Regions from separate parts of the Streptomyces sp. NPDC001532 genome, predicted to be linked through region 1. Evidence: riboswitches for the same ligand, from Rfam matches in the RefSeq annotation. Region 1 holds a riboswitch; the other holds the start of a gene.
The links. A riboswitch is a leader RNA that binds a small molecule or an ion and turns the genes downstream of it on or off. The one in region 1 is predicted to bind cyclic di-AMP.
Positions count from the first base shown of each region.

Region 2: linked by a shared signal. The riboswitch ahead of ABT232_RS02875 (transglycosylase family protein) and the one ahead of ABT232_RS09545 (M23 family metallopeptidase) in region 1 are both predicted to bind cyclic di-AMP.

Region 1 is NZ_JBEPAL010000007.1:113,259-116,458, reverse strand. It holds gene ABT232_RS09550 (GntR family transcriptional regulator) at 1-379, opposite strand, end outside; gene ABT232_RS09545 (M23 family metallopeptidase) at 576-1,340, opposite strand; cyclic di-AMP (ydaO/yuaA leader) riboswitch at 1,353-1,519, opposite strand; gene ABT232_RS09540 (M16 family metallopeptidase) at 1,723-3,111, opposite strand; gene ABT232_RS09535 (M16 family metallopeptidase) at 3,108-3,200, opposite strand, start outside.
Region 2 is NZ_JBEPAL010000002.1:49,958-53,157, reverse strand. It holds gene ABT232_RS02880 (transglycosylase family protein) at 1-777, shown strand, start outside; cyclic di-AMP (ydaO/yuaA leader) riboswitch at 960-1,130, shown strand; gene ABT232_RS02875 (transglycosylase family protein) at 1,135-1,827, shown strand; gene eno (phosphopyruvate hydratase) at 2,088-3,200, shown strand, end outside.

The DNA of each region.
Region 1 (3,200 bases):
CCAGAGAGCGCAGATCGTCACTGTGGCCCCGGCGGGCCCGCTCCTGGCCCAGCCGGACCAGTCCGCGCAGCACCTTCAGATGCGCCTCGGTGCGCCGCTGCGCCGCGCGGGAGGCACCCAGCGGCTCCAGCAGCAGTCGCATCTCCAGCAGGTCGGAGGCCTCCTGCTCGGTGGGTTCGGCGACGCACGCGCCCGCGTGCCGCCGGGTCACCACGAACCCCTCCGCCTCCAGCGTGCGCAGGGCCTCCCGGACGGGCACGCGCGAGACGCCGTAGCGGCGGGCGAGCAGTTCCTCGGTGAGCCGGCTGCCGCGCTCGTAGACACCCGCGACGATGTCGTCCCGGATCGCCGTGCAGACCGAGTGCGCCGGAATACGCATGACCGACCTCCGCCTTAATCCCCGTGAAACGTCGCTGATTGACGTGTGTTCAGTGACTCTATTGCAATGAGCCGCAATTTCCGATGGCGGGCCGGAATCCATGGATATTTTTTGGACAGCGGGGCGTCCGAAACACCGAAAGCCCCGGCCGGGGCCGGGGCTTCGGGAAGGCTTGTGGAGCGGTGGCGGGCCGCCGTCAGATGCGCACGCCGTGCGCGCGCAGATAGGCGACCGGGTCGATGTCCGAGCCGTACTCCGCGCTGGTGCGGGCCTCGAAGTGCAGATGCGCGCCGGTGACGTTGCCGGTGGCGCCGGACAGGGCGATCTGCTGGCCCGGGGTCACCGTCTGGCCGACGGACACCCCGATGGAGGACAGGTGGCCGTACTGGGTGTACGTGCCGTCGTGCATCCGGATCACCACCTGGTTGCCGTACGCCCCGCCCCAGCCGGCCTCGACGACCGTGCCGGCGCCGACCGCGTGGACGGAGGTGCCGCTCGCGGCGTGGAAGTCGACGCCGGTGTGGCTGCCGGAGGACCACAGGGCGCCGCCGGACTGGTAGCCGGTGGAGACGTAGGAGCCGGCGATCGGCAGCACGAAGGTGTTGAGGCGCTTGCGCTCGGCCTCACGGGCGGCGCGCTCCTCGGCCGCGCGGGCCTTGACGACCGCCTGCTCGGCCCGCTCGGCGGCGGCGGCCTCGGCCTCGCGCTCGGCGGCGGCCTGCTCGGCGGCCTGCTGCTGGGCGGCGGCCTGGGCGTCGATCTGCTGGGCGACCGTGTCGCCGATGGTGATCACCGGCAGCAGGCCGGTCTGCTCGGCGGCCGGCTCGGCGGCGAGCGAGGGGCCCGCCAGGGTACCGATGACACCGGTGGTGGTGAGCGCCGCGACACCCGCGGCGCGGGCGGTGGTGCGGTGCATCCGGCTGGGACGACGGTGCTTCCCGGTGGCGCGCGTGAACGCCATGAAGTGGCTGGTCCTTTCCTTCCCTCTCGCCTACCGGGTTAGCTGACGGGTTCGGAGCAGGAAGGTCTCCTACGGACTTCCTCGCGACCGCGCGGGCGTCCGATTCACCCCAGGGACTTATGGGTTGGGTCCCCGGCTCCCCTGGCTCGCGCCGTACGGGGACTCGGCGATGACTGTCCGGTGCCGCGGGTGCGGCGCACTGCCTGACGAACAGCCCGGATGACGCTAAGCGGGCGCACTTTCAATTCCCAAACCGATCCGGGCTTTTGTAGCGCATGCCACAGGTCAGACAGGCAGCCTCTCCCTCAATTCGGACATCAAGGGGCCCTGGTGACGCATCGGTCACCAGGGCCCCTCGACATCCGCTCGGCTGCCGCCTCGTCTACTCGGCCGTCACGACGGTGACTTCGCCGATGCCAAGAGCCTCGACGGGCTCCTTGATCTGCGCCGCGTCACCGACCAGGACCGTCACCAGACGGTCCACCGGGAAGGCGTTGACGACCGCGGCGGTGGCCTCGACCGTGCCGGTCGCCGCCAGCTGCCGGTACAGCGTCGCCTGGTAGTCGTCCGGCAGGTGCTGCTCGACCTGGTCGGCCAGCGTGCTCGCCACGGCCGCCGCCGTCTCGTACTTCAGCGGCGCCACACCGACCAGGTTCTGCACGGCGACGTCCCGCTCGGCGTCGGTCAGGCCGCCCTCCGCGAGCTTGCGCAGCACCGCCCACAGGTCCTCCAGCGCCGGACCGGTGTTCGGGGTGTCCACGGAGCCGCTGATGGCCAGCAGCGAGGCGCCGGTGCCGTCCGGGGCGGACCGCAGGACCTGCCCGAACGACCGCACGCCGTAGGTGTAGCCCTTCTCCTCGCGCAGGACACGGTCCAGGCGGGAGGTGAGGGTGCCGCCGAGGCAGTAGGTGCCGAGCACCTGGGCGGGCCAGACACGGTCGTGCCGGTCGGCGCCGACACGGCCGATGAGCAGCTGGGTCTGGACCGCGCCGGGACGGTCGACGATGACCACGCGGCCGGTGTCGTCGGCGGTGACCGGCGGCACCGGGCGGGGCTCGGCCGAGGAGCCCGTCCAGGCGCCCAGGGTCTCGCCGAGCAGGGCGTCCAGGTCGATGCCGGTGAGGTCGCCGACCACCACGGCGGTGGCCGTGCCCGGGCGGACGTGCCGCTCGTAGAAGCCGCGGACGGCCGCCGCGTCGATCTTCGCGACCGTCTCCTCGGTGCCCTGGCGGGGGCGCGACATGCGCGACGAGGCCGGGAACAGCTCCCTGGACAGTTCCTTGGCGGCGCGCCGCGCGGGGTTGGCCAGCTCGTGCGGGATCTCGTCCAGCCGGTTGCGGACCAGCCGCTCGACCTCGCTGTCGGCGAAGGCGGGCGCGCGCAGCGCGTCGGCGAGCAGGCCGAGGCCCTTCTCCAGCCGGGAGGCCGGGACCTCCAGGCTCAGCCGGACGCCCGGGTGGTCGGCGTGCGCGTCCAGGGTGGCACCGGCGCGCTCCAGCTCGGCGGCGAAGTCCTCGGCGGAGTGCTTGTCGGTGCCCTCGGAGAAGGCCCGCGCCATGATCGTGGCGACGCCGTCCAGGCCGGCCGGCTCGGCGTCCAGCGGGGCGTCCAGCAGCACCTCGACGGCGACGACCTGCTGGCCGGGGCGGTGGCAGCGCAGGACCGTCAGGCCGTTGTCGAGGGTGGCGCGGGTGGGCGCCGGGAACGCCCAGGGCTTGGCGTCGCCCGGGTGCGGCTGCGGGTGGAAGTCCATCGTGGCGAGCTCGGTCACTTGGCCGCCTCCTCGTTGTCGTCGGCGGCTTCCACGGTCGCCGCGGATTCGGGGTCCTGGGTGCCCTCGACGTCCTCGGGCTGCTCGGG
Region 2 (3,200 bases), on a different contig from region 1:
TCGCAGCAGATAGCCGTCGCCGAGAGGATCCTCGCCGACCAGGGTGTCGGCGCCTGGCCCACCTGCGGCCTGCTCGGCGGCCTGGACGACGACTCCGCACCGGCGGGCGTCGACACCGGCCTCGCGGCTGACGCGGCGTCGGGCGCCTCGGCGACCCCGGACGCCTCCTCGAAGCCCGAGTCCGGCTTGTCCGACTCCTCCGTTTCGACCGGAAGCACCGGTAAGGCGGAAAGCTCTGAAGGTTCCGGTAAGTCCGGTACCTCCGGCGGCTCGGACGCCTCCGGTGATTCCGGATCCTCCGGTTCCGCGTCGTCGTCCCCGTCCTCGGGGTCCGGCTCGGACGGTGAGGCGGAAGGTTCCGGCAAGGACGGGAGCGGCGACTCCCAGGAGGGTGACAGCTCCCTCACCGCCACCACCAAGAACGACGAGTCGGACAAGTCCGGCCAGAACGACCTCTCTTCGGACGCCGTCGAATCCGGCTCCACCGGCTCCGGCCGCCACCGCGGCGACAGCGCCGACGAGGAGGCCGCGGACAGCCGTACGGCCGACTCCTCCGGCCGGCACGCCTCGCGGGACACCACCGCCGCGCGTGACGCGGCCGACGGCTCCTACACGGTCCGCGCCGGCGACAGCCTCTGGGGCATCGCCGACTCCCTTGACCTCCAGGGCGGATGGTCCGCGCTCTACACCGAGAACAAGGACACCGTCGGCGACGACCCCGACCTCATCGTTCCCGGTCAGACCCTTGAAGTAGGGGTCGAACCGGGCGAAAAGTAGCTGGAGTTCGCGTCACGGTTCGGGCTTAATGTCCGAATTGGCAGCGGTGAGATATAGGTCTCAGAAGCCCTGATCGTCTTTGAAATTCCGCGGATCGCGTGTCTACGGTCAAGGCCGCTCGTCACCGCGAGCCCCGGCTGCCGCAACGCCGAATCCTGCCAGCGGCCGTCCGGGAACAGTCGTCGCGTCAAGCGCCGTAGGCAGGAGCGGGGGACCCAAGGTAAGTGCCGGTCCCGGCAGTTCGCTGCCGGAGCCGGCTTGGGGTGAAGCCGCAGCTCGCAAGAGACTGCGGCCGGGCAACTCAACCGGCCCGAACCCGACAGCTCACCTCGCAGGCGTCGGTGAGGGGATCGATCGATGCTGTTTTCCGCCAAGGGCAAGCACCGCCGTCCGTCCAAGGCCACCCGCGCCATCGCCATCGCCGGTGTGACCGGTGCCGCCGTCGCCGCCCCGCTGATGGCCGCCGGCAACGCCTCCGCCGCCACCGCCTCCGAGTGGGACGCCGTCGCCCAGTGCGAGTCCGGCGGCAACTGGTCCATCAACACCGGCAACGGCTACTACGGCGGTCTGCAGTTCTCCGCCTCCACCTGGGCCGCGTACGGCGGCACGCAGTACGCCGCCACGGCCGACCAGGCCTCCAAGGAGCAGCAGATCACCGTCGCCGAGAAGGTCCTCGCGGGCCAGGGCAAGGGCGCCTGGCCGGTCTGCGGCACCGGCCTGTCGAACACCCCGTACGGTGGCGGCAGCGCCTCCTCCTCCACCCCTTCCTCCTCGGCCGGTGACACCGCCACCACCGAGCGCGAGACCGAGGAGCAGAGCGCCTCCCGCTCCGCCGAGCGTCCGGCCGCCGAGAAGACCGTCACCACCCCGACCGGCAAGAAGGTCGAGAAGGGCGACGGCGAGTACAAGGTGGTCAAGGGCGACACCCTCAGCTCGATCGCCGAGGAGCACGACGTCGCGGGCGGCTGGCAGAAGCTGTTCGACCTGAACAAGGACATCGTCGACGACGCCGACGTCATCTACCCGGGCCAGCAGCTGCACCTCAAGTAGGCAGCGGCGGCACCTCCGCCAGGAGAGGCCCGCAGACTCCCCGCCCCGGTGCGCGTTCCCCCGTACGCACCGGGGCGGGGTTCGCTCTTTCTGCCGTGGGTTTTGCGAAACCGTCTTTGTTCCGTTCGGAAACAATTTACTCTCGGTTCCGTCCACGGGGTGGTCGGTCGGCTGGCCGATCGCCCGGAGCCGGTTAGGCTCGTCTCGCAGAGCCACACCCGCGGCCTGCCCACCGCGTCACATTGAAGAAGGAGATGCTCGTGCCGTCCATCGACGTCGTCGTAGCCCGGGAAATCCTGGACTCCCGAGGCAACCCCACGGTCGAGGTCGAGGTCGGCCTCGACGACGGCAGCACGGGTCGTGCCGCCGTTCCGTCCGGTGCCTCCACGGGCGCCTTCGAGGCCATCGAGCTCCGTGACGGCGACCCCAACCGCTACCAGGGCAAGGGTGTCGAGAAGGCCGTCCTGGCCGTCATCGAGCAGATCGGCCCGGAGCTGGTCGGCTACGACGCCACCGAGCAGCGCCTGATCGACCAGGCCATGTTCGACCTGGACGCCACCGACAACAAGGGCTCGCTCGGCGCCAACGCCATCCTCGGCGTCTCCCTGGCCGTCGCCCACGCCGCCTCCGAGGCCAGCGACCTGCCGCTGTTCCGTTACCTGGGCGGCCCGAACGCGCACCTGCTGCCGGTGCCGATGATGAACATCCTGAACGGCGGCTCGCACGCCGACTCCAACGTGGACATCCAGGAGTTCATGATCGCGCCGATCGGCGCGGAGTCCTTCTCCGAGGCGCTGCGCTGGGGCACCGAGGTCTACCACACCCTCAAGAAGGTCCTGAAGAGCAAGGGTCTGGCCACCGGCCTCGGCGACGAGGGCGGCTTCGCCCCGAACCTGGGCTCCAACCGCGAGGCCCTGGACCTGATCCTGGAGGCCATCAAGGAGGCCGGCTACACCCCGGGCGAGCAGATCGCGCTCGCGCTGGACGTGGCCGCGTCCGAGTTCTACAAGGACGGCTCCTACGTCTTCGAGGGCAAGGAGCGCTCCGCCGCCGAGATGACGGAGTACTACGCCGAACTGGTCGAGGCGTACCCGCTGGTCTCCATCGAGGACCCGCTGTTCGAGGACGACTGGGACGGCTGGAAGACCATCACCGACAAGCTCGGTGACAAGGTCCAGCTCGTCGGTGACGACCTGTTCGTCACCAACCCGGAGCGCCTGGCCCGCGGTATCGAGGACGGCGCCGCCAACGCCCTGCTGGTGAAGGTGAACCAGATCGGTTCGCTCACCGAGACCCTGGACGCGGTCGAGCTGGCCCAGCGCAACGGCTTCAAGTGCATGATGTCGCACCGCTCCGGCGAGACCGAGGACGTC